DNA from 4 places in the Streptomyces sp. NPDC054794 genome. Region 2 is predicted to be linked to each of the others. Evidence: riboswitches for the same ligand, from Rfam matches in the RefSeq annotation. Region 2 holds a riboswitch; each other region holds the start of a gene.
What was found. Region 2 has a riboswitch for cyclic di-AMP ahead of ACWGKT_RS21715 (C40 family peptidase). Riboswitches for the same ligand answer to the same signal wherever they lie in the genome.
Positions count from the first base shown of each region.

Region 1: linked by a shared signal. The riboswitch ahead of ACWGKT_RS35845 (C40 family peptidase) and the one ahead of ACWGKT_RS21715 (C40 family peptidase) in region 2 are both predicted to bind cyclic di-AMP.
Region 3: linked by a shared signal. The riboswitch ahead of ACWGKT_RS15200 (M23 family metallopeptidase) and the one ahead of ACWGKT_RS21715 (C40 family peptidase) in region 2 are both predicted to bind cyclic di-AMP.
Region 4: linked by a shared signal. The riboswitch ahead of ACWGKT_RS04610 (transglycosylase family protein) and the one ahead of ACWGKT_RS21715 (C40 family peptidase) in region 2 are both predicted to bind cyclic di-AMP.

Region 1 is NZ_JBSHAQ010000046.1:19,554-26,587, forward strand. Features, by position in the region: gene bioB (biotin synthase BioB) at 1-512, opposite strand, end outside; gene ACWGKT_RS35815 (8-amino-7-oxononanoate synthase) at 660-1,787, shown strand; gene ACWGKT_RS35820 (DUF397 domain-containing protein) at 1,863-2,087, opposite strand; gene ACWGKT_RS35825 (helix-turn-helix domain-containing protein) at 2,097-2,963, opposite strand; gene ACWGKT_RS35830 (ATP-binding protein) at 3,177-3,635, shown strand; gene ACWGKT_RS35835 (LysR family transcriptional regulator) at 3,667-4,581, opposite strand; gene ACWGKT_RS35840 (LysE family translocator) at 4,684-5,301, shown strand; gene ACWGKT_RS35845 (C40 family peptidase) at 5,376-5,849, opposite strand; cyclic di-AMP (ydaO/yuaA leader) riboswitch at 5,853-6,061, opposite strand; gene ACWGKT_RS35850 (hypothetical protein) at 6,402-6,710, opposite strand; gene ACWGKT_RS35855 (ATP-dependent Clp protease proteolytic subunit) at 6,718-7,034, opposite strand, start outside.
Region 2 is NZ_JBSHAQ010000019.1:135,923-142,956, forward strand. Features, by position in the region: gene pcrA (DNA helicase PcrA) at 1-2,183, opposite strand, end outside; cyclic di-AMP (ydaO/yuaA leader) riboswitch at 2,565-2,734, shown strand; gene ACWGKT_RS21715 (C40 family peptidase) at 2,743-3,945, shown strand; gene ACWGKT_RS21720 (tellurite resistance/C4-dicarboxylate transporter family protein) at 4,121-5,104, shown strand; gene ACWGKT_RS21725 (hypothetical protein) at 5,132-5,497, opposite strand; gene ACWGKT_RS21730 (NlpC/P60 family protein) at 5,895-6,989, shown strand; gene ACWGKT_RS21735 (hypothetical protein) at 6,996-7,034, opposite strand, start outside.
Region 3 is NZ_JBSHAQ010000012.1:93,156-100,189, reverse strand. Features, by position in the region: gene ACWGKT_RS15230 (MBL fold metallo-hydrolase) at 1-492, opposite strand, end outside; gene ACWGKT_RS15225 (carboxymuconolactone decarboxylase family protein) at 697-1,275, shown strand; gene ACWGKT_RS15220 (Glu/Leu/Phe/Val dehydrogenase dimerization domain-containing protein) at 1,361-2,539, shown strand; gene ACWGKT_RS15215 (hypothetical protein) at 2,628-3,047, shown strand; gene ACWGKT_RS15210 (TetR family transcriptional regulator C-terminal domain-containing protein) at 3,123-3,743, shown strand; gene ACWGKT_RS15205 (SGNH/GDSL hydrolase family protein) at 3,843-4,628, opposite strand; gene ACWGKT_RS15200 (M23 family metallopeptidase) at 4,884-5,840, opposite strand; cyclic di-AMP (ydaO/yuaA leader) riboswitch at 5,845-6,002, opposite strand; gene ACWGKT_RS15195 (alpha-galactosidase) at 6,309-7,034, opposite strand, start outside.
Region 4 is NZ_JBSHAQ010000003.1:206,321-213,354, reverse strand. Features, by position in the region: gene ACWGKT_RS04635 (NAD(P)/FAD-dependent oxidoreductase) at 1-562, opposite strand, end outside; gene ACWGKT_RS04630 (Ppx/GppA phosphatase family protein) at 1,018-1,959, opposite strand; gene ACWGKT_RS04625 (DUF501 domain-containing protein) at 1,956-2,486, opposite strand; gene ACWGKT_RS04620 (FtsB family cell division protein) at 2,730-3,206, opposite strand; gene eno (phosphopyruvate hydratase) at 3,309-4,595, opposite strand; gene ACWGKT_RS04610 (transglycosylase family protein) at 4,914-5,570, opposite strand; cyclic di-AMP (ydaO/yuaA leader) riboswitch at 5,575-5,744, opposite strand; gene ACWGKT_RS04605 (transglycosylase family protein) at 5,927-6,958, opposite strand.

The DNA of each region.
Region 1 (7,034 bases), on a different contig from region 2:
GACGTGTTGAGGTTGTGGTTGTACGCGTCCGCGCCCGCGTCGCGCAGCTGTTCGGCCTGACCGTCGGAGAGCAGACCGAGGCAGGCGCACACCTCGACGCCCTCGTTCTGCTCCTTGATGGCCTTGATGGTGTCCGACACCCGGTCCACGTCCCGGTCCGTCGGGCCGCGCCCGCTGGCCACCAGACAGACCCGCTTGGCGCCACCGGCCAGGCCCGCGGCGGCGGCCTCGGAGGCCTCGTCGGGCTTGAGCCAGGTGTACTTCAGGATGCCGGCCGTGGAGCCGAGCCGCTGCGAGCAGTAGGAGCAGTCCTCCGGGCACAAGCCGGACTTGAGGTTGACCAGGTAGTTAAGTTTCACGCGCCGGCCGAACCAGTGCCGGCGCACCTTGCCGGCCGCGGCCACCACATCGAGTACGTCGTCGTCGGAGGTGGCCAGCACGGCGAGTGCTTCCTCGCGGGTCGGCAGCTCGCGCCGAAGCCCCTTGTCCACCAGCGTGTTCAGCAGGTCCATGAGGTCCGATCCTGTCCTACGGGACCGCCCGGGGCCAAGGAGAGTTTGCACAACGGAGACGGTTGGACGTGTGGGTATTGCCACACCCTGGGCGGCTGGGCGTCCGACTAGTGTCTGTCCGCTACCTACAAAAGCCTCGGAGGACCCATGGTGTTCGGCTGGATCGACGACCAGGCGGAGCAACGGCGCCGCGCCGGACTCGTGCGGATCCTGCGGCCCCGTCCCGCCGATTCACCTCTGCTGGACCTGGCGAGCAACGACTACCTGGGCCTGTCCCGGCACCCCGAGGTCACCGAAGGGGCGGCGGCCGCGGCCCGCGCCTGGGGCGGCGGCGCGACCGGCTCCCGGCTGGTCACCGGAACGACCGAACTGCACACCGAGCTGGAGCGCGAGCTGGCCGACTTCTGCGGCGTCGAGGCGGCCCTGGTGTTCTCCTCCGGGTACGCGGCCAACCTCGCCGCGGTCACCGCGCTGGGCCCGCACGACTCCCTGATCGTCTCCGACGCCGGCAACCACGCCTCGCTCATCGACGGCTGCCGGCTGGCCCGCGGCACCACGCAGGTCGTCGCGCACGCCGACCCGGACGCGGTGCGCAAGGCGCTGGGCACGCACGAGGGGCCCGCGATCGTCGTCTCCGACACGGTGTTCTCGGTCGACGGGGACGCCGCGCCGCTCACGGAACTCGCCGCGGCGTGCCGGGAGCACGGGGCGGGGCTGGTCGTCGACGACGCCCACGGGCTCGGTGTCCTGGGCGACGGCGGGCAGGGAGCCCCGTACGCGGCGGGACTGGCCGGTGCCGACGACGTCGTCGTGTCGGTGACCCTGTCCAAGTCGCTGGGCAGCCAGGGCGGTGCGGTGCTCGGCCCGGCCCGGGTGATCGACCATCTGGTCAACGCGGCACGGACGTTCATCTTCGACACGGGACTGGCCCCCGCCTCGGCCGGCGCGGCCCTGGCGGCGCTCCGGCTGCTGCGCCGCGAGCCCCAGCGGGCCGCGCGGGCCCGCGCGGTGGCCGCCGAACTGCACGCGCGCCTGACCGCCGCGGGTCTGGAAGCGGTACGTCCAAACGCCGCGGTGGTCTCCGTGCGGGCACCGTCCCCGGAGAAGGCCGTGCGCTGGGCGGCCGACTGCCGTACGGCCGGCCTGGTCGTGGGCTGCTTCCGTCCTCCCTCCGTGCCCGACGGCATCTCACGGCTCAGGCTGACCGCCCGAGCGGACCTCTCCGGGGCCGAGATCGAACGCGCTGTACGTGTGATCGGCGAGGCGCGACCATGAGTCGGCGTGACACGGCCGAGCGCGCCTTGACGGAATGTGATCAGTTGGGATCGATCGAGTCGGGGTGCGCGGGGATCAACGGAACGCGGTGACGAATCCCGCCCAGCTCTCGGGGGAGAAGAGCAGCGCGGGTCCGGCCGGTTCCTTGGAGTCGCGCACGGCCACCAGCCCGGTCATCGGACCGGAGCGCGGCCGTGCCGTCTCCACGCAGTTGTTGGCTCCCGTGCTGTAACTGCTGCGCAGCCACCGCACACCGTGCAGATCGGTACTTGAGGGAACGTTCCGAGGCAGTGCAGTCATGGTGCCTCCTTACGCGCCGTCGCCTATCCCGGCGATGTAATCCAACGAGTCCTCGGGTGAAAGGGCGTGGATCTGAAGGTTGTTGAAGGCCTCCGAGTACGCCTGGAGGTCTTCTTTCCGTTCGAGATAGAGGCTACTCGTCAAGTGGTCCAGAACAACCACATCCAGATCAGACGTGCTCGGAAATGAGAAGATAACGAAAGGCCCGGTGATGCCGATGTGAGCACCGGCCGCGAACGGCAGTACCTGAAGCCGTACTTGGGGCAGGCGCGCCGCGTCCATCAGTCGTTCCAGCTGCCGTGCCATCACGTCAGGACCTCCGACCTCGCGCCGCAGCACCGCCTCGTCCAGCACGGCGGTCAGCTCCAGCGGCGGATCCGAACGCAGCACGTCCTGCCGGGCGAGCCGCACCTCCACCAGCGCGGCCAGCCGCTCCTCCGCGTCGTCCCGCCCGTTCACGGCCGCCCTGGTCACCGCGCGGGCGTACTCCGGCGTCTGCAGCAGCCCCGGGACCACCGACGTCTCCAGCGTGCGCATCTCGCTGGCCTGCGACTCCAGGCTGATGAAGTCCCGGTAGGTGTGCGGCAGTACCCCGCGATAGGCGTGCCACCAGTGGTGCCGGCCGGCGACGTCGTCCGACCCCGCCAACACCATCAGGAGGTCACGCAGTTCGCCGTCCGTCACTCCATAGGCGTCGAGGAGTAACCGCACATCGGCCGATTTCACACCGCTGGCGCCGGTTTCGATGCGGCTCACCTTCGACTGGTGCCAGCCCACCAACCGGGCCGCCTCACCGCTCGTGAGACCCGCCTCGGTGCGCAAGGTGCGCAGTTCGGCGCCCAGTTTCCGGCGGCGCACCGCGGGACCGTTCTGCATGGGCTACTCCTTACTCCTTCCGAGCCGCCCAAATACGGTCTGCCGTCGCAGAGTTCACCGCTTCGAGCGACAGATATATGCATATCTTGGTGGATCGCCACCCGTGACCGGCCTGGTAATGGCAGTCTGGCGACGAAGCACCAGTCCGGGACCGTACTCGAACCATCCGCACCGTGTCGGACTCCGGTCCCGTGGGAAAAGGACGACGTCGCCATGGCAGACCATCTGGAAGCATCCGTCACTCTGCCGAGCGATCCCGCCTCGGTCTCCGTGGCTCGTACCTACGTGGTGGGCACGCTCGCGGAATGGGGTCTGCCGGCGGACACGGAAGTGGCCGACACCATCCGGCTCATCGTCTCCGAACTCGCCACCAACGCCGTACAGCACACGTTCGGACAGTCACCCACCTTCACGGTGGACATGGTCCTCCACCGCGACGAACACCTGCGTATCGGCGTCACCGACAGTCACCCCCGCTTCCCCAAGAGACTCCCCGCCGCCGTCCAGCAGGACAACGGGCGCGGTCTGGTCATCATCCGCTGGCTCACCGCCGAATGCGGCGGAAAGCTGCGGGTGCGGCCCACCCGCGAGGGCGGCAAGACCGTCTCCATCGAACTGCCCTGGACGGTACGGGCCCAGCCGGTCAGCGCGGCGGGTCAGCAGGAACCCTAGCGCGAGCCGCGGGCCGGCAGGAGCTCTGGCGTCAGCCCTGTCGTGCGCGGCCGAACGCGCCCCGCAGCAGCGCCCGGAAGGCGTCCGCGGCGGGGGCCACCTCGTCGGCCCGGTGGGCGACCGAGATCGTACGGCGCAGTTCTCCCGCGGCCAACGGCCGTACCCCGACCGGAGTGACCGCCGTCCGCGCCACCATCTCCGGTACCACCGCCACGCCGAGCCCCGCGCTCACGAGCGCGCACACCACGGCATACCCGGGAGTCGGGACCAGCACGGACGGCGTGGCTCCCGCCCGCGCCAGCAGGGACTCGACGCCCTGCCGAGCCGGATTGTGCGGCGCCATGCTGATCAGCGGCTGGCCGGCCAGCTCGGACAGTGGCAGCCGGGCGGACCCCTCGCTCAGAACGTGCCCCGGAGCGGTCACCAGGACCAGCTCCTCCTCCAGCACCGGCTCCAGACCGACCGAGGACGGCACCGGCCACGGCTCCGCCGGGTGGTACGCGTGCGTCAGCGCCAGGTCCACCTCCCCGGCCGCGACCGCGGCCACCCCGGCCGGCGGATCGTAGTCCGCCACCGACAGCTCCACGTCCGGATGCGCCCGGCGGAACGCGCTGAGTGCCGGCGGCAGCAGATGGATCCCGGCCGTCGGGAAGGTGCCGAGCCTGAGCGTGCCGCCCGTGAGTCCGGTCAGCCGGGCCAGTTCGTGCCGGGCGCGCTCCAGCTCGTCCAGGATCCGGCGCGCCCGCGCCACCAGCAGCTCGCCCGCGTCCGTCAGCCGCGCCCCGCGGTGGTGGCGGACCAGTAGCGCCGTGCCCGCCTCCCGCTCCAGTTTGGCCAGCTGCTGGGACAGCGCGGGGGTCGTGTAGCCGAGCCGCTCGGCGGCCCGTGTGATGGAACCCGCCTCCGCCACCGCGACCAGCGCGGCGAGCCGTGTGGGGTCGTACATGCCCGGCCGCCCGTCTGCCGTCCCGTGCCTAAAGAGATGCTTAAGGCTAACCCAGGGGATTCGACATACCTGCTGAAGGCTCCGCTCCGGCAGGCTGGGCCCATGGACCGACAGCTCATCGCCTTCACCGGGGTCGCCGCCGGCATGGTCGCCATGCCGGGTGCCGACTTCACCGTCGTCGTACGCAACGCACTGGTCTCCCGCCGCGCGGGCGTGGCCTGCGCGCTGGGCATCGCGGGCGGGCTGCTCGTGCACACGACGCTGGTGGTCGCGGGGGTCGCCGCGGTCCTGGTGGCCGTGCCGGCGCTGTTCCGGACCCTGCAACTGCTGGGCGGCGCCTACGTCCTGTATCTCGGCGTACGGACCCTGTGGGCGCTGCGGGGGGCGGCGGGGGAGCCCGAGGCGCTTCCGACGGCGGCCACGCACCCCGTGCGGCAGGGGTTCGTCACCAACGCCCTCAACCCCAAGGTCTCGCTGACCTTCCTCAGCCTGCTGCCCCAGTTCGTGCCCGCGGGGAGCCCCGCGCTGCCCAGGACCCTGCTGCTCGCCCTGATCGTGATCGGGCTGACCCTCGTGTGGTTCCCGACGGTGGCGCTGCTCGTCGACCGGCTCGGCACGTGGCTGCGCCGGCCGCGGGCCGCCCGGGCCCTGCGGACGGGGACCGGTCTGGCGCTGACGGTCCTGGGCGGGGCCCTGCTGCTCGAACCGTTCGTGTCGTGACCTGACCACGCGTCATCGCGGGCCAGGCCCCGAGGGGGTGACGGCGCGTCAGTCGCCGCCACCCCTCGGGCAGGTCAGCTGACCCGGCCGTACCAGACGCTCCTCGTCCAGATCTTCTGGAGCTTCACCACGTCCCCGGTCTTCGGGGCGTGCCAGATCTTCCCCTTCCCGGCGTAGATGCCGACGTGGTAGACGCTGGAGCCGTAGTGGAAGAACACCAGGTCTCCGGCCTTGCGGTGCTTGGCCGAGACGTGGTGCGTCCTGTTGTACTGCTGAGCGGCCGTGCGGGGCAGGGTCTTGCCCGCCTTCTTGTACGAGTACAGCGTCAGCCCGGAGCAGTCGAACCTGCGCGGCCCCGTGGCGCCCCACTTGTACGGGGCACCCTTCTTGGAGGCCGCGACCTGGAGTGCCTTCGTCGCCATGGTCGCCGCCGAGGCGTCGGCGGCGAAGCCCGGGACCACGATCGAGCCGCCCACGGCGGCGATGGTGAGGGCCGAGGCCGTACCGGCCCGGGCCATGAGCGACGGGACACGATTGAGCGCAGTCATGCGCAACCCTTCGTCAGCCGCCTGTGAAGGATGACCTGTCGGATTCGGGCTGGCGAAGTTGCCCGGCCGCGTTGCCGCGGCTTCACCCCAAGGGCTGCTCGGAACGAACAAACAGACGAAGAACGTCCGTTCCGGCGACCCGTCTTGCTCGGGTCCTCCACTCCTGCCGATCCACTCCTGTCGACCGGTCATCCGGGCGGCGGCAGGACTCGGCGTCCGCCCGGACCGCCCCGCCGTTGTGGCGGGGGCTCGTCAGACAGGGATCTTCACTCACAGGTGTCCGAAAATCCCAATGGAATCGGGGATTTGTGGTGTTACTCACCACTCACCCGTTCGGGTGGACAGTGCTGTGTTCGAGTCACGGTCGAGTGGGTCACGAGGCCCCGGACCAGCGCGAAAGCACCCCACGACACCTCTCGGGCAAGCGCGTTGCGCAACCCTGACGGTCGAGTGGAAGGACGCGCCGCTACGCCGAACGGGGGTACGTCATTTGGATCGTTTCGACCGGACCGCGCACGTGTCGACGAACAGCAGCGCGGTCGACCCACGCCGTCAGCAGGTGTCGTCGGGCGGCACGGCGAGGCGGGCGGTGCGTCGTTCGCCGTCGAGCACCCGCAACGCCCGTGCCAGAGTGGCCGCGTGCACCTCCGTCTCGCCCCTTCGGTGCATCAGGGCCAGCGCGTCGCGCAACTCCGTGGCCTTGGCGACCAGTGCCTGGGCCGCCCGCAGTCCACGGTACGTGTCCCCGTGCCGGCCCGGGTTGATCCGGCCGAGCAGATCGACCACGTCCAGGTAACGGTCGATCAACTCGCCCTCGGCACGGGTCAGCGCGGGCAGTGGCGGAAGTTCCGGTGGCAGCATCGGCGGCTCACCTCGCGTCCGGCGTGCCGCGCGAGGCCCTGCGGTTCGGGATGATCCCGTCCACCAGCCCGTACTCCAGCGCGCCTTGCGCGTCGAGGACCAGGTCCCGCTCCAGGTCCTCGCGCACCTGCTCCGGGTCGCGGCCCGTGTGCCGGGCGAGCATCTCTTCGAGGAGGGTGCGGACCCGGGTCAACTCCTCGGCCTGGATGACGAGGTCGCTCGGCTGGCCCTGCACCGGCTCGGGCAGGGACGGCTGCCGGAGCAGCATGCGCGCGCCCGGCAGCGTGAAGCGCTTGCCCGGTGTGCCGGCCGCGAGCAACAGCG
Region 2 (7,034 bases):
TCCTCCAGGAAGCGCGAGGGCGGGTTGTACGACGGCTGTCCCCAGGCGCTGCGCAGAGCGGAGCGGGTGAGGTAGAGCCGCTCCCGCGCGCGCGTGATGCCGACGTAGGCCAGGCGCCGCTCCTCCTCCAGCTCCTTGGTCTGGCCGAGGGCGCGCATGTGCGGGAAGACGCCGTCCTCCATGCCGGTCAGGAAGACGACCGGGAACTCCAGGCCCTTGGCGGTGTGCAGGGTCATCAGGGTGATGACCCCGGAGCCGTCCTCGTCCTCGTCCGGGATCTGGTCGGAGTCGGCGACCAGCGCGACCCGCTCCAGGAAGTCGGCCAGCGTGCTCCCCGGGGCGGTGGCCCCCGGTGTCCCTGCGTCCTCGCCGCGCTCCTGCTCGAACTCCAGGGCCACGGCGGCGAGTTCCTGGAGGTTCTCGATCCGGGTCTCGTCCTGCGGGTCGGTGGAGGCCTGCAACTCGGCGAGGTAGCCGGTGCGTTCGAGTATGGCCTCCAGGACCGTGGCCGGTCCTGCGCCCGACTCGGCGATCGTGCGGAGCTCCTCCATCAGCACGTTGAAGCGCTTGACGGCGTTCGTGGAACGCGCGGCCATGCCGTACGCCTCGTCGACGCGGCGCAGCGCCTGCGGGAAGCTGATCTTCTCGCGCTGGGCCAGCGCGTCGATCATCGCCTCGGCGCGCTCGCCGATGCCCCGCTTGGGCACGTTGAGGATCCGGCGCAACGGGACCGAGTCCTCCGGGTTGGCCAGCACCCGCAGGTAGGCCAGGACGTCCCGGACCTCCTTGCGCTCGTAGAAGCGGACACCGCCGACGACCTTGTAGGGCAGGCCGACGCGGATGAAGACCTCTTCGAAGACACGGGACTGGGCGTTGGTGCGGTAGAAGACGGCGACGTCGCCGGACTTCGCCTCGCCCGCGTCCGTGAGACGGTCTATCTCGTCGGCGACGAACTGCGCCTCGTCGTGCTCGGTGTCGGCGACATAGCCGGTGATCTGCGCGCCCGCGCCCGCGTTGGTCCACAGGTTCTTGGGTCGGCGGGACTCGTTGCGCTCGATGACCGCGTTGGCGGCGGACAGGATCGTCTGCGTGGAGCGGTAGTTCTGCTCCAGGAGGATCGTCGTCGCGTTCGGGTAGTCCTCCTCGAACTGGAGGATGTTGCGGATCGTCGCGCCGCGGAAGGCGTAGATCGACTGGTCGGCGTCACCCACGACGCACAGCTCCGCGGGCGGCAGGTCGCCCTCGCCCGGGGGGACGTCCACCGGGTGCTCGGCGGTGCCGACGAGCTCGCGCACGAGGGCGTACTGCGCGTGGTTGGTGTCCTGGTACTCGTCGACGAGGACGTGCCGGAAGCGGCGGCGGTAGTGCTCGGCGACGTCCGGGAAGGCGCGCAGCAGGTTGACCGTCGTCATGATCAGGTCGTCGAAGTCGAGGGCGTTCGCCTCGCGCAGCCGCGACTGGTACATGGCGTAGGCCTGGGCGAGGGTCTTCTCGAAACCGTCGGACGCCTGGGCGGCGAAGTCCTCCTCGTCGATCAGCTCGTTCTTCAGGTTGCTGATCTTGGCGCTGAAGGACTTGGGCGGGAAGCGCTTGGGGTCGAGGTCCAGGTCGCGGCAGACCAGGGCCATCAGGCGCTTGCTGTCGGCGGCGTCGTAGATCGAGAACGACGACGTGAAGCCGAGCTTCTTGCTCTCGCGGCGCAGGATGCGCACGCACGCGCTGTGGAAGGTCATCACCCACATCGCGTTCGCGCGCGGACCGACGAGCTGCTCGACGCGCTCCTTCATCTCGCCCGCGGCCTTGTTGGTGAAGGTGATCGCGAGGATCTGGCCCGGGTGGACGTGCCGCTCGGCCAGCAGGTGGGCGATGCGGTGGGTGAGCACGCGGGTCTTGCCCGAGCCGGCGCCGGCCACGATGAGCAGCGGGGAGCCGGCGTGCGAGACGGCCGCACGCTGGTTCTCGTTCAGCCCCTCCAGGAGCGCGGCCGCGTCGAGCACCGGGCGCGGGGCCCCGTCGCGGTAGTGGGAGTCGCGGTCCGGAGGCACGTCGAACTTCCCGCCGAACAGATCGTCCGGAATCGACTCCGGAGCGTGATCGTCCTCGGGCGGCGGCGGGGGCTCCTCCGCGTGCCCGCGGGGGGCCTGGAGATCCGCCAGGAAGCTTTCGTCAAAGAGGCTGCTCATCGCTCTCCGAGTCTAGGGCGCCGCACTGACAACCCGCGGCCACCCCGGAAATCAGCGGCCCCGGATCTTCCGGATCCGGCCATCGGACACCTTCCCGCCCTCCGGAGTCGTTCCGTCACACCAGGTGAACGACCGACCTTCCACGCCGCCACGGCACCCGAACCATGACCAGCGAGCCGGTAACGCTACGAAGCGGACGGGTGTCGCGGCTCCGGACAAGTCGTCGCATGTCACTCCGGATTGAGCACGGTGCGCGAAATCCATGGTCAAGGTCACGAAAATGTATCGGGCATATCGCACATCAACCTTCACAGGGGCCACACGAGTTGGCTAGCGTTCCGGGCAGGCCGTACGACCCCCACCGGCGAACGTCGCCGGGCCGCACGGCCTCCGCCGAGTCCGGCGCCTCCTCGCGGCAGCCGGAGCCGGGGACCCACCGACCTTGGGGTGAATCGGTCCGACTTCCCTTCGGGGACCGGCCGTAGGGCAACCCTTCCGAACCACCCGCCCGAACCCGACAGCTAACTCGGTAGGCGGAACATGGAAGGAGTCGCCTCCCTTGGCGTCGCACCGCAAGTCGCGCCCCCCGAGCCCCCTCGTAGCAGGCATACGCACCCCCGCCCTCGCCACCGCCGCCCTCACCTCGGTGGCCCTGCTGTCCCAGACGGCCAACGCCACCCCGTCCACCGACGGCAAGCCGAGCATCGAGGAGGTCGAGAAGAAGGTCGACGACCTCTACCGCCAGGCGGAGTCGGCGACCGAGAAGTACAACTCGGCCAAGGAGAAGTCCGGCAAGCAGCGCAAGCAGGTCGACACGTTGCTGGACGACGTGGCCCGGCGCACGGACAAGCTCAACAAGGCCCGTGAGGAACTGGGCACCTTCGCCGCGGCCCAGTACCGCACCGGGAGCTCCGCCCCCGACACGGCCACCTTCCTGCTCGCGGACTCCCCGCAGGACTACTTCGACCAGACCCAGCTGATGCACCGGCTGACCTCGCGTCAGAAGGAAGCGGTCGACGACTACGTCACGCAGCAGTCCGCGACCATGAAGAAGCGGCAGGAGGCCGCCAAGAGCCTGGAGACGCTCAACGAGTCGCAGAGCGAGCTGAAGACCGCCAAGGCCACCGTCCAGACGAAGCTCTCCACCGCGCGGGAGCTGCTGTCCAAGCTGACGGCGGAGGAGAAGGCGCGGCTCGCCGCGATCGAGAAGCGCAAGCAGGAGGAGGCCGCGCGGAAGGCGGCCGAGCTCGCGAAGCAGCAGGCCGCGCAGCAGGCGGCCGAGGAAGCGGCCCAGCGGAAGAAGGACGCGGCGGCGAGCGCGTCCCCCTCGCCGTCGCCGTCCACCGGCTCGTCGACCGGCACCTCCACCGGGTCGGGCTCGTCGACGCCCAGCTCCACGTCCACCGCCAAGGCCGACAAGGCGCTCGCCTTCGCCCGCGCCCAGATCGGCAAGCCGTACGTCTGGGGCGCCACCGGCCCCGGCTCCTACGACTGCTCCGGCCTCACCCAGGCCGCCTGGAAGGCCGCCGGCGTCAGCCTCCCGCGCACCACCTGGGACCAGGTCAACGCCGGCACCACGGTCTCCCTCGCGGACGCCCGGCCCGGCGATCTGATCTTCTTCTACGACGACATCAGCCACGTCGGCATCTACATCGGCGGCGGCATGATGATCCACGCCCCGAAGCCGGGCGCCTACGTCCGCGAGGAGTCGATCTACTACGCCGGCTCGTCGATCATCCACAGCGTGGTGCGGCCCGCCTGAGCGGCGGACGCGCACGCCTGCGTGTGCCGCTGGGCTCCGGCGCTCAGGCCTGACTGGGCGCCGGGGACCCGCTTCGCGCGACTGTGCCCGCGCGCGTGGTCCACTCGCACGCTTTTCGTGGCGCACGCGCGCGTGGAGCGCTCGTCACGCGCCCGGCGCTCCCTAGCATCGGGCCATGCCCGGCACCTCACCCCTGCGCGCCTGGTGGGCGCGGCGTCCGCCGGCGGCCGGGGCTGCCGTGATGGCGACCGGCATCGTGTCGACGGGACTGCGTCTGGCGGGGCACGAGCCGCTGTCGCGGATCGCCCTCGCGCTGGCCTGCGTGGGCTGGTCGGTGCTGGCCGCGGACTTCGTCGTACGACTGCTGCGCGAGCGCGAGGGCTGGCTGGCCGAGGCGCGGACGCCGGTCGCGCTCACCGCGGTCGCCGCCACCGCCGTGCTCGGCACCTGTTTCGCCACGCTGGGCCGGCCGGTCCTGGCCGAGGCGCTCCTCGCCCTCGCCGCGGTGCTGTGGCCGGTGCTGCACGTCCTCGGCATACGGCACTGGCGGCGGCGCATGCCGGGCGCGGTGTTCCTGTGCTGCGTGGCCGCGCAGGGCATCGCCGTACTCGCCGCCACCCTGGCCGGGACCGAGGCGACGGCCTGGCTCGCGCACGCGGCGCTGGTGCTGTTCTGGCTGGGGCTCGTGCTCTACGGGGTCGCCCTGGCCCACTTCGACCTGTGGCAGGTGGTCGAGGGCGCCGGGGACCACTGGATCGCGGGCGGCGCGCTGGCCATCTCGGCACTGGCGGCGGCGAAACTGCTCTCCGCCGACAGCGCGCGCCTGTACCTGTGGAACGACGACGACCGGGGCGTCCTGCGCGAGGTGAGCCTGACGCTGATCGTCCTCGACCTGTCCTGGTACGTCGTCCTGTTCTCCGCCGAGCTGGCCCGCCCCCGGCTCGGCTACGACGAGCGCCGCTGGGCGACGGTGTTCCCGATGGGGATGTCGTCGGTGGCCCTGCTCTCCGTCTCGGCCGCCGTGGGGATCCCGTGGCTGCGCTGGCCCGGACGGGTGCTGCTGTGGCTGGCGGTGGCCGCCTGGCTCGCGGTCGCCGCCGGCGCGGTCGCCTCGGCCCGCGCCGGGATCAGGGCCGCGCGCCTCGGGGCCGCGCGCTGAGGCGGCTCACGCCCGCGGCGAGGAGGCTCACGTCCAGAGCACGGCGATGAAGATGTTCGCCATGGTCAGCAGGCCCACCAGGCCGAAGAGGCCCTTGTCCACCTTCTCGTCGTCCTTCTCGTCGTCGCGCTTCACGTAGACGAGCCCGAGGATCACGATCAGCAGGGCCAGCTTCACGCCGATCTTGACGGTGTTGAGGTGGTGGTCGTCGGCCTGGTTGAGGCCGACCAGGATCACACCGGTGACCAGCATGGTCAGCGCGCCGTGCAGCATCGCGGGGACGAAGCGGGCGGTGCCCTGGCCCATCGCCTTCATCTGGGTGAAGAAGCCGCCGAGGAGCGCGGCGATGCCGATGATGTGCAGGCCGACGAAGAGATGGATGAGTACGTCCATGAGGCCGGAGCCTAATCAAGGGCCCGGGCCCCGCCGCCACCGCCCCCACGCTCGCATATATGCGCTCCATAGCACCCCGCCGCCCCCGCGCGCCCCGGAACCGCCGCTTCGGTCATCGCTCTGCGTGAAGGCGGCGGCGCCGGACCCGGATCACGGTCACATACGGTCACCCGCCGGTCGGGCGCCGCCACTTCCGTACATGCGTTACCGAGCCGACACAGTCAGGTTTAGCGTCCTCCTCCAGGTGACCGGCTCCCCACCGCCGCCCGGGCCAGGGGCGGCCGTCGGTCACCACCGCCGAGAAAGAGTCCGGCGGCGGCCCGCTCCCCCTGTGCGGGCCGCCGCCGGACGTGTGAACCGCAGTCCCCGCGGTCGACGAAAGGACGTGACGATCCAGGTGGCAGCGCACCGCAAGCCCCGACAGCGCCCGCTCAGCGGCACCGGCGCCCGCGCGGCCGTGACCTTGGCCCTGGCGGGCGCGGCCACCACGACGGCCTTCGACGGCATCGGCCAGGCGGCGCCGCAGCTGACGCCGGCGCAGGTCAAGGCCAAGGTGGACAAGCTGTACCAGGAGGCGGAGGTCGCCACCGAGAAGTACAACGGGGCCGAGGAGAAGGCGGACGCGGCGGAGCGGCGGCTGAAGTCGCTGCAGGACGAGGCGGCCCGCAAGGAGGTGAAGCTCAGCTCGGCGCGGGACGCGCTCGGTTCGATCGCGGCGGCGCAGTACCGCAGCGGCGGGCTCGACCCGGCCGTCCAACTGGCGCTCTCGGACGACCCGGACCAGTACCTGGACGGGGCGGCGTTCGCCGAGCGGGCGGGCGACCGGCAGTCGCAGACCGTGTCGCGGGTGCGCAAGCAGCTCCGGGAGATCGAGCAGCTGCGCGGAGCCGCGCACACGGAGCTCGGCTCGCTCAGGTCCAAGCAGGCGGAACTGAAGCGCCACAAGAAGACGATCAACGCAAAGCTGGGCGAGGCGCGGGAGCTGCTGTCCCGCCTGACGCCGCGGGATCGGTCGCGGGTGACCGCGGACGGCGGGGCGTACGCCGCCGGGGCGGGACACGCCTCACGGTCGGCCGCCGACAGCCGCGACGCCCTCACACCGCCCGGTTCCGTCCCGGCCTCCGGTTCCGTCGACGCCCCCGACTCCCGGGCCGCAGCGGCCGTCGCGTACGCCTACCAGAAGCTCGGCAGCCCCTATGTGTGGGGCGCCACGGGCCCCAACGCCTTCGACTGCTCGGGCCTCGTCCAGGCCGCCTACCGCTCCGCCGGGGTCTCCCTCCCCCGCACGACCTACGCCCAGATCAACGCGGGCCACCGCGTCTCCCGCTCCGAACTGCGCCCCGGCGACCTGGTGTTCTTCTACTCCGGGATCAGCCACGTCGGCCTCTACATCGGCAACGGTCAGATGATCCACGCCCCGAACCCGTCGGCACCGGTCCGCGTGGCCCCGCTCGACGAGATGCCGTTCGCGGGGGCGACGCGGGTGGTGTGAGGGCACTCAGGCTGCCGGGGCCGGACAGGACATGGCTGGTTGCCG
Region 3 (7,034 bases), on a different contig from region 2:
GTCCAGATGGTCGTAGTGATCGTGCGAGATGACCACGACGTCGACCGGGCCGAGCGCGGCGAGCGGCAGCGGCGCCGGGTGCAGCCGCTTGGGCCCGGCGAACGGGAACGGGGAGCAGCGCTCGCCCCAGACGGGGTCGAAGAGCACCCGCTGCCCGTCGATCTCCGCGAGCACGCTGGAGTGTCCCATCCAGGTGAGCCGAAGACCGGTGGCGGGCGGCTTCGCGAGGTCGGCCAGGGCGGTGGGGTGCACCGGGACGGTGCCCTTCGGGGAGCGCAGCGGCCGCTCGTCCTTGTCGAAGTACACCTTGGCGAAGTCCAGCATCGAACCGGAGGGCCGGGTCCGCGCGGGGCCTCCGGGGTTCTGGAAGACACCGTCCTTGAAGTGGGGCGACCTGCGGATGCGCGCGAGTCGCTCACCGCCCGGGTCCACGCCGAAGGCAGCGGGCCGCAGCGAGCGGAGCCCGGAGCTCAGGGAACGCAAACCGGTCACGGGACCTCCAAGTGATGTCGCTGAGGTCATCCATTATGGAGGGCCCCTCCGACAACCCGGCGTGCCCCTGGTCACGGCCAGTTTCCGGAGCGCTCCTGGAAACGGCGGCGCCCGGATGTCACATCCGCGCGGCCCTCGGCCGTCGTACCGGCGAAGGCACCCGCACGGAGGTGCCCCCGTGACCCGATTCCAGGAGGTGGCCCCATGGCCCGCGTCTCCCTCACCCCTCCCCGCACCCTCGTCCTCCGGCTCACCGAGTGGTACTCCCGGCGCGCCTACGGCAAGACCCTCGACCCGGTCCGGGCGCTCGCGCACAACCCGCGCGTCCTGTGGAGCGATCTGCGGTTCGAGCAGTCCGTGGCGAAGTGGAACCGTCTGGACCCCGACCTGAAGGGTCTCGCGGAGATGGCGACGGCCGCGGCGATCGGCTGCTCGTGGTGCATGGACTTCGGCTACTGGGCCGGCCGGGAGCGCGGCACGGCGCCCGAGAAGGTGCACGACGTTCCCGTGTGGCGGGACAGTGACGCGTACACGCCCCTGGAGCGGGACGTCATGGCGTACGCCGAGGCGATGACGGCCACCCCGCCCACCGTCGACGACGAGCTCGTGGACCGGCTGCGCGAGCGGCTGGGCGAGCCGGCCCTGGTGGAGCTGACGGCGATGGTGGCGGTGGAGAACCTGCGCTCGCGGATCAACTCCTCGCTCGGCCTGACCAGCCAGGGCTTCAAGGACTCGTGCGAGGTCCCGGCGTCACGGAGCGGCGACCGGACGTCGGCGCAGTAGCCGGAAAGGGGGCGGCCGGAGGCGATATACTGAACCCTCGTTCAGTAACTACCGCCCGGTGGAGCGTCCGCGAGGAGACAGACCCATGACCGCCCCCTTGATGTCCCTCGTCTGGACCGACCACGTCACCGGCCGCCAGGGCTTCCTCGTCGTCGACCGGCTGGTGCGGGGCGTGGCCAGCGGCGGTCTGCGGATGCGGCCCGGCTGCACCCTGGACGAGGTCGCCGGGCTCGCCCGCGGCATGACCATGAAGGAAGCCCTGCACTACGACCCCGAGGCCCGCTATGTGCCCCTGGGCGGGGCCAAGGGCGGCATCGACTGCGATCCCCGGGCCCCCGAGGCGTACGGGCTCCTGGTGCGCTATCTGCGCGCCATGCGCCCGTACATCGAGAGCTTCTGGACCACCGGCGAGGACCTCGGCCTGACCCAGGACCTGGTCGACCGCGCCGCCGCCGAGGCGGGGCTCGTGTCGTCGATCCAGGCCGTGTACCCGTTGCTCGACGACGAGGCGACCGCGCGGCGGAGGCTCGCGGACGCCTTCGCCGTCGAGGTGGACGGCATCGGTCTCGACGAGCTGGTCGGCGGCTGCGGGGTCGCCGAGTCGGCGCTGGCGGCCCTGGACCGGGCCGGAGTGCCGCACACGGGGACGCGGGTGGCCGTGCAGGGCCTGGGCACCATGGGCGGCGCCACGGCGCGCTTCCTGGCGCGCGCGGGCCTGCGGATCGTGGCCGTCGCCGACGTCAAGGGCACCGTCGCCAATCCGGCTGGCCTCGACGTCGAGGCCCTGCTGGCGGCGCGGGACGCGTACGGCACGGTGGACCGCGCCGCGCTGCGACCGGGCGACCGCGAACTGCCCGGCGACGCCTGGCTGTCCGTCGAGGCCGAGGTGTTGGTGCCCGCCGCGGTGTCGTACGCCGTCGGCATCGCCGAGCAGGAGCGGATCACGGCTCGCTGGATCGTCGAGGCGGCCAACATGCCGGTGCTCCCGGCCGCGGAGGATCTGCTGGCCGCGCGCGGGGTGACCGTGCTGCCGGACGTGGTGGTCAACTCCGGGACGAACGCCTGGTGGTGGTGGACGCTGTTCGGGGACATCGGCCCGGACGCGGACGAGGCGTTCGCGCACACCCGGCGCTCGATGCGCGCACTCGTCGACCGCATGCTGGCCCGCGCGGAGGCCGACGGCACGACACCGCGCGCGGCCGCCCACGCGATCGTCGCCGACCGGCTGCCGGTGATCGCTGAGCGCTTCGGCTGGTACCGCTGACCTCATACCCGGGCGGGAATTGAGGCGGGGGCGCGGCGGCAGCAGAGTCGTGGGCACACCCACCCGTGCGTCGCGAGGAGAGCCCGCCATGCCCGCCATCGACCCGCAGTCTCTGATCGAGCGCTACATCGGCCTCTGGAACGAGCCGGACCCCGAGTCCCGCCGCAAGGCCGTGCACGCCCTGTGGGCTGAGGACGGGCGGCACGTCCTGCTGCCGCCCCGCACGATGCACGACGAGGCCGTCGGCCTCGGCTTCGCCACCGCCGTCCTGGAGGCCCGGGGCCACGAGGAGCTGTACGCGCGCGTGGCGCGTGCGTACGAGGAGTTCGTGGCGCCGGGGACGTACGTCTTCCGCGTCCCGGAGGCGCCCCGGCTGCTGCGGGACGTCGTCACCTTCCGCTGGGAGTCCTTCCACCGGGAGGAGGGCCGGGCGACCGGGGGCGGCCTGGAGTTCCTGGTCCTGGACGAGGACGGGCGCATCGCGCGCGACTACCAGTTCGTGGACTGACCGGGGACGGGCGCCGGTCCCGGCGCAGGGGGCCGACCGCGAGGCGGCGCCCGCGCCAGGGATTAGGGTGACCGCGTGGCGAGAGTGCGGTTGAGCGTGGCGGAGCGGCGGGAGGAACTGCTGCGGGCGGCCATCGGGCAGATCGAGGCGCGGGGCGTGGCGGCGGTGAGGATCGCCGACGTGGCCTCGGCGCTCGGTGTGAGCAACGCGCTGGTGCTCTATCACTTCTCCTCGAAGGAGAAGCTGGTCGCCGCCGCGTTCGCCTACGCGGCCGAGGGCGATCTCGCCCATCTGCGCAAGCTGCTGGGCCGCCGGACGACCGCGCTGCGCCGGCTGCGGTCCGCCGTCCGCTGGTACGCGCCCACCGGCCAGGCCAAGGGCTGGCGGCTGTGGATCGAGGGCTGGGCGGTGGCGCTGCGCGAGCCCGCGCTGCGGGAGGTCACCCGGGGCCTCGACAAGCAGTGGAAGGCGGCGATCGCCGAGGTCATCGCGGAGGGCGTGGCGGCGGGCGAGTTCCGGTGCCCGGATCCGACCGGGACCGCCCTGCGGCTGACCGCCCTGCTCGACGGGCTCGCCGTGCAGCTCACGTCCTACTCGGGCGCGGTGCCGCGCTCACGGGCGCAGGCCTGGGTCGACGAGGCCCTCGCCCGGGAACTGGGCCTGGAACAAGAGGCGTTGCCGGCCCAGGAGCGTTGAGCGATCACCGCGGGGCGCATGCCCCTTGCCGGACCGCGGGACGTGCGGCGCTCCTCGCGGGGCGCCGCCGCCACGTCGTGAACCGTCCGGCGGCGGCGCTCAGGCCACCGCGGAGATCCGCATCTTGATGTCGTCCGGGGACAGTTCGCCCTTGGCCGTCACATGGTCCCCCGAGGACTCGCCGCGCAGCCGCCTCCCGATCCACGGGACGAGGTACTCGCGGGCCCAGTGGACGTCGTCGCGACGGTCGTCCAGGGTGCCGCGCGGCGGGAGCGGCGGCCAGGGCTGGTCCGGGTCGGCCGGAACCTTCAGGCCGAGGACCTGACCGGCGCGCAGGGCCACGCGGGTGTGGCCCTCGGGCGACAGGTGCAGCCGGTCGCCGTCCCACGCGCGACGGTCCTGAACGGTCTTCAGGGACCACAGGTCGAGCACGGGGCAGTCGTACCGGTCGGCGATGGCCCGGACGTGCCCGTTGTACGTGGCGATCTTGCCGCGCAGGTGCCTGAGGACGGGTACGCCCCGGGTGTCGAAGCCGGTGGTCACCATGACCGTCCCGGCGACGGCGGTCAGTTGCGAGACCGCGCGCTCGAAGCGCTCGGCCACCTCGTCCGGGTCGGTGCCGGGCCGGATGATGTCGTTGCCGCCCGCGCAGAAGGACACCAGGTCCGGCGCGAGTTCGACGGCCTGCGCGACCTGGTCCGCCACGATCTGGTCGAGCAGCTTCCCGCGCACCGCGAGATTGGTGTATTTGAAGTCGCCCTCCGGGCGTCGGTCCGCGAGCAGAACCGCGAACCTGTCCGCCCAGCCGACGAATGCCCCGTCGGGGCCGGGGTCGCCGACGCCCTCGGTGAAGCTGTCCCCCACCGCCACGTACGACCCGATCACTGATCTGTTGTCACTCTTCGAATCGTCTGCCACATCGGCCCATGATTCCCCTTCGGATGTGACCTACGCGATCGTAGGAAGGGGTTGACGAACGGTGAGATAAGACACCCTTAAAGAGTTTGCCAATGGGGGAATAGGTGGTCCCGCAGGCCTGTTGAAGCCCCGAAACACCTTGAAGTCCTGGCCCGGGAGACACCGAAGGCCGGACCCGGGGGGATCGAGGTCCGGCCTTCGGCTGCGTAGGCGCGCCGCGTGTCAGGCGACGGCGACGCCGTGCGCGCGAAGGTAGCTGACGGGGTCCACGTCCGAGCCGTAGTTCGGCGTGGTGCGGATTTCGAAGTGCAGGTGCGGGCCGGTCACGTTGCCGGTCGCGCCGGACAGCCCCACCTGCTGGCCCGGGGCCACGGCCTGGCCCGCCGTGACGGAGAGCTGGGACAGGTGGGCGTACTGGGCGTAGTAGCCGTCGGCGAGCCGGATCACGACCTGGTTGCCGTAGGCGCCGCCCCAGCCCGCGGAGACGACCGTGCCCGTGCCCACGGCCTTGACCGGGGTGCCGGTCGGGACGACGAAGTCGACGCCGGTGTGGTAGCCGCTGGACCACATGCTGCCCGCGACGTGGTAGGAGGTGCCGATGGTGGCGCCCTGGACCGGCAGGGTGAAGCCGGTGGAGACCGTGGTCACGGTGTTCGCCGCGGTGTCGGCCGACGTGCCGGCGGCCGGGGCGCTCTGCCCGGACGCGTCCGACACGGCCGACGGCTCGGCGGCCGGGGCCGAGGGAGCGGCGGGAGCGTAGGAGGGCGCCTGCGCACGGGACGGCTGGGTGAAGGCCGCGGCCTTCTTGCCGAGGAGGAGCTTCAGGCCGGGGTGGATGAGCGAGGGGTTGCCGCCGACGGCCTGGTGGTTGTCCCGGTAGAGCCGGTGCCAGCCGCCGCGCACCTGGTGTTCGTCGGCGATCTTCGCGAGGCAGTCGCCGGACTTCACGGTGTACGTACGCGTTCCCGCATGCGCTTTCGCGGCCTTCTTCGCGACGGTCGGAACCGACTGGACGGCCTTTTCCGCGACGGACTGGGCGGCCGACTGCGCGGTGGTCGCGTGGGCGCCGGTGGCACCCAGGAGCGGCAGCGCCAGCGCGGCGCCACCGGTACCGGCGACGGCTATCGACCGGCTGAACCGCGGGGTCTTGGGGCGGCGGTGCTTACCCTTCGCGGGCATGGCGCATTCCTCTCCGACGCCTGCGAGGTGAGCTGTCGGGTTCGGGCTGGAGCTGCCCGGCCGCGTGAGGCGCGGCTTCACCCCTAGGCGTCCCGGAGACCGGAACAGGCCGTCGTGCCTGGTGGGTCCCCCGCTCCTGCCGTGCACGGGTGAGTGTGTGCGGGGCTCCGGGCGGCGGCAGGATTCGGCGTTCCGACCGGATTGGTGGCGAACGTAAGCGAGCAAGATGCGAACGGACAAGCAGAAGGTTCCTTGTGTCCGGCTTTAGCTTGATCCGTTACGGGAATTCCCGGTCACCCTCCGTGCATTTCCGCCCGGTTCGCCCCGTCAAATCCCTGGAAAAGCCCGCGAATTACGTGAGCATGACGCGCGACGGACGGTCACCGTATGACGCTCCTCACGCACCGCCCTGCAGGCCCCTTCATTCCAGAGCGAGTTGGAATGAAGAGGTCGATTGGGACATAAGCCTCAAATACGACGGAGGCGGAAGACGGCCGCGTCGAAATCGCCCCGCAGGCCGGTGCGCAGACCGTGGTGCAGCAGGATCGCCCCGCGGTGCATTTCACCCGTTTCGCGGCATTCGTACGACGCCGTCGGGTCGAGGCCGCGCAGCCGCAGCGCCGGGACCGGCTCACCGTAGGACTGGGCCTGGAGGCAGGCGAGTACGACCGCCTCGTCCCCGAGCACGTACTGCACCGCGCTCAGCCCGCCCTCCGGGGGCCGCAGCCGGTACAGCTCGCCGCGCTGCACGACCGGACGGATCTCCTTGTAGAGCTCCACCCATTCCCCGGCCTCGGTGAGCTCCTCCTCACTCCACTCCGCGAGGTCGCCGCCCACTCCGAGGACTCCGGCCATGGAGCTCACGAACCGGAAGCGCAGGGAGCTGAACCGGCCGTTGAGCTGGGTGTTCGGGCTGTCGGTGACCCAGGCGGCCATGACCCGCGCGGGGTGGATCTGAGTGAAGCCGTGCTGGATGACGAGCCGGTCGAGCGGGTCGGTGTTGTCGGAGGTCCACACCTGGTCGGTGCGGCTCATGACACCGAGGTCGATCCGGCCGCCGCCGCCCGAGCAGGACTCGAAGGCGACGCCCGGGTGGGCCGCCCGCAGCCGGTCCAACAGGGCGTAGAACGCGCGCACATGATCGACCCACAGCCGCTGCGGATAGGGTTCGCCGGGCCAGCCGGCGTCGGTGAA
Region 4 (7,034 bases), on a different contig from region 2:
GGGCCATGTCCTCGACCTCACCGATGGTCTCCGCACCGGCGAAACCGCCGCCGATGAAGACGAAGGTGAGCGCCTTGCGGCGGATCTCCTCGTCCGTCGTGGAGTCGGCCTTGTCGAGCTGCTCAAGGACGTGGTTGCGCAGGCCGATGGACTCCTCGATGCCCTTCATACCGATGCCCTGCTCGGCGAGGCCGGGGATCGGGAAGGTGCGGGAGACCGCGCCGAGCGCGACGACGAGGTAGTCGAAGGGCAGCTCGTACGCCTCGCCGACCAGCGGGGCGACCGTGGCCACCTTGCGGTCCTGGTCGATGGTGGTGACCCGGCCGGTGAGGACCTCCGCCTTGGGCAGCACGCGCCGCAGCGGGACGACGACATGCCGAGGGGAGATGCTGCCGGCGGCGGCTTCGGGGAGGAAGGGCTGGTAGGTCATGTACGACCGGGGGTCGACGACCGTGACGGTCGCCTCTCCGTAGCGCATCTTCTTCTGGATGCGCCGAGCTGCGTACAGGCCTACGTACCCACCGCCTACTACGAGGATCCTGGGACGCTCCGTGGTGCTCATGGCATCGAGTATCCACCCGCCCCTGGAGGGTCGCTCGTGCGCCCCTTCACAAGCTCCTTGAGTGCCCGTGCTACACTCCGCGGCCCGCGTGACGCAGGTCATGGTCCCGACCGGAACCACGGTCCACTAGAGCCCGTTGTCAATGCCGCTTGAGCTGCCACTCCTGGCCGCCGGGCCCTGGGGACCAGCCCCTCACGATCCGATCGCGAGGCACCCTCGTCACAGTGTCCCGAGCGAGTTCACGGGGCCCCGGGGCCCCCGAAAGGGCTTGTCGGCCTCTTTCCGTCCCTCACCAGGCACGAAATCCTTGTGAAGAACTTCACGAACTTTTCCGACGACGCATCACCGAGGGGCCCGGACGGGCCCCTCCGGCACGCTCATACGCTATCCATCACGCTCAGCGGAGTGCTACTACTCAGTAGTAAAGGAGACCCAGACCACCCCGCCGTTGCGGCCTACGCCACGGACCAGGCGATGCCGTCGAGGATGTCGTGCTCGCTCACGACCACCTCGTCCGCCCCGATCCGCTCCATGATCGCGAGCAGGACGAGGGCACCGGCGCCGATCACGTCGACCCGGCCGGGATGCATGGAGGGGATCGCCGCCCGCTCGGCGTGCGTGGAGTGCAGCAGCCGCTCGGTGATCTCGCGGACGCGGTCGTGCGAGATGCGGGAGTGGTGGATGCGGGCGGAGTCGTACTCGGGCAGCTCCTGCGCGATCGCCGACACGGTGGTGACCGAGCCGGCGAGACCGACGAGCGTGTGCGCCTCGCGCAGCGGGACCGTGCGCTCGGCGAGGTCGAGCGCGGCCTCGATGTCGGCCCGTACGGCGGCGATCTGCTCCTCGCTCGGCGGGTCGGCGACGACGCCCTCGTGCACCAGGTGCCGCTCGGTCATCCGGACACAGCCGACGTCCACGGAGCGCGCGGCGCGCACGTGCGCGTCGCCGACGACGAACTCGGTGGAGCCGCCGCCGATGTCCACGACGAGGAAGGGCTTGGCCAGGTCGTCCCGGCCCGTCAGCTCCTTCGTCGCACCCGTGAACGAGAACTCGGCCTCCTGGTCGCCGGAGATGACCTCGGGCTCGACTCCGAGGATGTCGAGGACGCCCCGGACGAACTCGTCGCGGTTCTCGGCGTCCCGGGAGGCGGAGGTGGCCACGAAGCGGAGCCGCTCGGCCCCGTGCTCCTTGATGATCGCCGCGTACTCGCGGCAGGCGGCGAACGTCCGCTCCAGCGCCTCGGGGGCGAGCCGCCCCGTGCGGTCGACGCCCTGGCCGAGCCGCACGATCGTCATACGGCGGTCCAGGTCGACGAGTTCACCCGTCTCGGGGTTCGCGTCCGCGACGAGCAGGCGGATGGAGTTCGTACCGCAGTCGATGGCGGCGACTCGGGTCACTGGTCGTCCTCCTTCGGGAGCGTCACGCAGGCCCCCTTCAGCCACCACTCGGGCAGCATCGCGATGGCCTCGTCGCCGAGGGGGTTCACGCCCGGCCCGGCGGCCAGCGAGTGGGCGACCAGCACGTGCAGGCACTTGACCCGGTCCGGCATGCCGCCGGCGCTCGGGAAGCCCGTGAGCTCCTCGATCTCGTCCCGGCGCCGGATGTAGTCCTCGTGCGCGGCGCGGTAGGCGGCGGCCAGCTCCGGGTCGGTCGCGAGCCGCTCCGTCATCTCCTTCATCACGCCCTCGGCCTCCAGAGTGCCGATGGCGGAGTTCGCCTTCGGGCACGTCAGGTAGTAAAGCGTGGGGAAGGGGGTGCCGTCGGGCAGGCGGGGTGCCGTCTCCACGACGTCCGGCTGCCCGCAGGGGCAACGGTGCGCGATCGCCCGGAGCCCGCGCGGCGGGCGGCCCAGCTGCTGCTTGAAGGCTTCGACGTCCGCGTCGGTGGGCTCGGTGCGCGGAGTGGGCGGCGGAGGCGTTTCCATGACTGTCTTCAGGCTGTCTTTCTGTCGGTTCACTGGCCGGGGCTGATTCGAACCTACCGGCTCGCCGGCCGGGGCCGACGCGCAGCCGCCGACTCGACATCGGCGGCCGACTCGACGCTACCCGCTCCTCGGCCGCGGCTGACTCGAAGCGCCCCGGCCCGTCGGGCGCGACCGACTCGACGCCGCTGGCTACCGGCCACCGGCCGCCGGCTCCTCGGGCACGGTCGGCGGGAGGTCAGTGGCTCAGCGGTCGGAGGCGTCGGACTTGTCGACGCCGTCCCAGACGTTCGAGTACCAGGGGCGGTCGGCCGCCCCCAGCTCGGCGCGGGTCTGCTTGGCCGCGCCGGGGTCGATCACGACGTAGCCGGTCTCCCCCGGCATCACGTAGTGCAGCCGCCGCCGGATCTCCTGCTCGGCGTACGCGTCGTCCTGCCACCGGGCCTTGAGGTCGCGGAGCTGCTCGACGCGCTGCGCCGCCTGCTCCCGCTGCCGTCGCAGGTCGGCGACCTCACCGCGCTGGGAGACGTACTGGCGCATCGGATAGGCCAGGGCCACCACCATCGTGCAGAGGACGAGCGCGAGCAGCGCGGCCCGGCCGGTGAGCCGGGAGCGGCGGGCCTGCCGTTTGGTCTGGGAACGGTAGACGCGGGCCGCCGTCTGCTCGCCGAGCAGCCGCAGTCTGGTCGCGGTGGAGAACCGGTCCCGGTCCTTCACGGCCATGTTCCCCGCCTCCCGATTCATACGCGCGTACGTCCCCGCACACGGTACGGGACCGGGTACGGGGACGTACGTACGACTGGCTAAGCCTCACCCCAGGTTGGGTCAGCCCTTGAAGCGGGGGAACGCGCTGCGGCCGGCGTACACCGCGGCGTCGTCGAGGATCTCCTCGATGCGCAGCAGCTGGTTGTACTTGGCGACGCGCTCGGAGCGGGCCGGGGCGCCGGTCTTGATCTGGCCGCAGTTGGTGGCGACGGCCAGGTCGGCGATGGTGACGTCCTCGGTCTCGCCGGAGCGGTGGGACATCATGCACTTGAAGCCGTTGCGCTGGGCCAGCTCGACGGCGTCCAGGGTCTCGGTGAGCGAACCGATCTGGTTCACCTTCACCAGCAGGGCGTTGGCGGTGCCCTCCTCGATGCCGCGGGCCAGGCGCTCCGGGTTGGTGACGAACAGGTCGTCGCCGACCAGCTGGACCTTGTCGCCGAGCTTGTCGGTGATGACCTTCCAGCCGGCCCAGTCGTCCTCGAACAGCGGGTCCTCGATGGAGACGAGCGGGTAGGCCGCCACGAGCTCCTCGTAGTACTCCGTCATCTCGGCGGCCGAGCGGGACTTGCCCTCGAACTCGTACTTGCCGTCCTTGTAGAACTCGGACGCGGCGACGTCGAGCGCGAGCGCGATCTGCTCACCCGGGACGTAGCCGGCCTGCTTGATGGCCTCGAGGATGAGGTCGAGGGCGTCGCGGTTGGAGCCGAGGTTCGGGGCGAAGCCGCCCTCGTCGCCGAGACCGGTGGACAGGCCCTTGGTCTTCAGCACCTTCTTGAGGGTGTGGTAGACCTCGGTGCCCCAGCGCAGGGCCTCGGAGAAGGACTCCGCGCCGATCGGGGCGATCATGAACTCCTGGATGTCCACGTTGGAGTCGGCGTGCGAGCCGCCGTTCAGGATGTTCATCATCGGCACCGGCAGCAGGTGCGCGTTCGGGCCGCCCAGGTAGCGGAAGAGGGGGAGGTCGCTGGCCTCGGAGGCGGCGTGCGCGACGGCGAGGGAGACGCCCAGGACGGCGTTGGCGCCGAGCGAGCCCTTGTTGTCGGTGGCGTCCAGGTCGAACATCGCCTGGTCGATCAGGCGCTGCTCGGTGGCGTCGTAGCCGACCAGCTCCGGGCCGATCTGCTCGATCACGGCGAGGACGGCCTTCTCGACGCCCTTGCCGAGGTAGCGGTTGGGGTCACCGTCGCGGAGCTCGATGGCCTCGAAGGCGCCGGTGGAGGCGCCGGACGGAACGGCGGCACGACCCGTGCTGCCGTCGTCGAGGCCGACCTCGACCTCGACCGTGGGGTTGCCTCGGGAGTCCAGGATTTCCCGGGCTACGACGACGTCGATGGACGGCACGAGCATCTCCTTCTTGGGATGTGACGCTGGAAGTGCGGGGCTGGTGTGCCTTGCGACTAGAGCCTAACCGTCCCGGGGCCGTCGGCCACCGACCGACCGTCCCGTGGACAGGGTCTGACGGTACCCATTGTTTCCTGTCGGAACAAAGGGAGAGTGGAAAACGACTCGAAGCCCCGGCGAACGGCACACGAAAAACCCCGCCCCGGCGCGTACGGGGGATTACGCGCCGGGGCGGGGAGACCGTGGGGACGGGGGTGACCTCAGGTGCCCTCCGCGGTGGGGGCACGAGTGTGAGGGCGCCGTGGCTCAGCTGCGGGCCACTGATTACTTCAGGTGCAGCTGCTGGCCGGGGTAGATGAGGTCGGCGTCCTGGACGATGCCCTTGTTCAGCTGGAACAGCTTCTGCCAGCCGCCCTTGACCTTGTGCTTCGCGGCGATCGAGCCGAGGGTGTCACCCTTGACGACCTTGTACTCGCCGTCGCCCTTCTTGACCTTCTTGCCGGTCGGGGTGGTGACGGTCTTGGTCACGGCCGGACGCTTGGTGGAGCGGGTGGCGGCCTGCGGCTCGGTCGAGCGGGTGGTGGGCGCGGCGGCGGAGCCGCCGTACGGGGTGCTGGACAGGCCCGTGCCGCAGACCGGCCAGGCACCCTTGCCCTGGGCGGCGAGGACCTTCTCGGCGATCTCGATCTGCTGCGCCTTGCTCGCCTTGTCGGCGGTGGCGGCGTACTTCGTGCCGCCGTAGGCGGCCCAGGTGGAAGCGGAGAACTGCAGACCGCCGTAGTAGCCGTTACCGGTGTTGATGGACCAGTTGCCGCCCGCCTCGCACTGGGCGACCTTGTCCCACTCGGAGGCGGTGGCGGCGGAAGCGCTGCCGGAGGCGACCAGCGGAGCGGCGATGGCGGCGCCGGTGACACCGGCGATCGCGATGGCGCGGGTGGCCTTGGCCGGACGACGGTGCTTGCCCTTGCCGGAAAACAGCATGGATCGATCCCCTCACCGACGCCTGCGAGGTGAGCTGTCGGGTTCGGGCCGGTTGAGTTGCCCGGCCACACCTTCCGAGAAGGCGTGGCTTCACCCCAAGCCGGATCCGGCATCAACTGCCGGGCCCGGCACCTACCTTGGGTCCCCCGCTCCTGCCTACGGCGCGTGACGCGACGACTGTTCCCGTACGGCCGCTGACAGGATTCGGCGTTGCGGCAGCCGGGGCTCGTGGTGACGAGCGGTCCCGACCGTAGACACGTGATCCGGGGAATTTCAAAGACGATCAGGGCTTCTGAGACTCATCCCACACTTTCAGCAAAGCGGACATTGAGCCCGAATCGGGACGCCAACTCCCGCTACTTTGCACCCGTTTCGCCGCCAACTTCCAGGGTCTGACCGGCGGAGATGTCGTTCGGGTCGGCCCCGATGGACTTCTCGTTGGCGGCATAGAGCGCCCGCCATCCGCCGTCCACGTCAAGGGAGTCCGCGATGGAGACGAGAGTGTCACCGGAGCGCACGGTGTAGGTGGAGTCCCCACGAGTGGCGTGACGGCCGGAAGTTGTGGCGGTCTGTCCGCTTACGGCACTTTCGTCCGCGTCCTCGTCCGCACTGACCCCGCGGTGGCGGCCGCCGCTGCTCGCCCCGGTGTCGACCAGGCTCCAAGAACTACCGGTCTGCCACGAGTTGTCCGAGTCGTCCACCTTGGGAGACTCGGTGACCGAGCTGTGGGTTCCCTGCGAATCGCCCGAACCCTTGGAGTCGGGCGATGCCGACTTGTCCGACTTTGCGGAGTTCTCCCCCTCGCCCTTCTTGCCGGTGTCGGCGCTCGACGAGGGAGAGGCGGACGGTGAGGAACCGTGGGACGGAGCGGCACCGTCGGAGTCGCCGGACTCGTCGGACCCGCTGGACGAGTCGGACAAACCGGATGACTCATCCGAATCGCCGGAAGAGGCCTGGCCGTTGCCCTGCGAGCCGGATCCCCCGACACCGGTGTCGACGTCGACCGAACCGGAGTTCGCGGTGAGCCCGGACAGCAGGGCGCAGGTGGCCCAGTGCTCCGTGCCCTGGTCGGCGAGGATCCGCTCGGCGACGGCTATCTGCTGCGAACGGCTGGCCTGGTCGGGGCTGACGGCGTAGTGGAGGCCGCCGTACTTGTCCCAGTCGTCCTGGGACATCTGCAGGCCGCCGTAGTACCCGTTGCCCGTGTCGGCGCTCCAGGAGCCGCCGCTCTCGCACTCGGCCACCTTGTCCCAGGTGTTTCCGTCGGCCGCGTTCGCGGCGGTGGCACCGAGGAGCGGGATGGCGATGGCGGAGCCGGTCACTCCGGCCGCCACGAGAAGAGCCGGAGCCTGACGGGGGCGACGGTGACGACCGTTCCCGGAGAGCATGCGGAGACCTTTCGTGCGACAGCGTTGACCGGCGCGGCAGGTGTTGCAGGAGTACCGCGTCGATGGGTGAACGTAT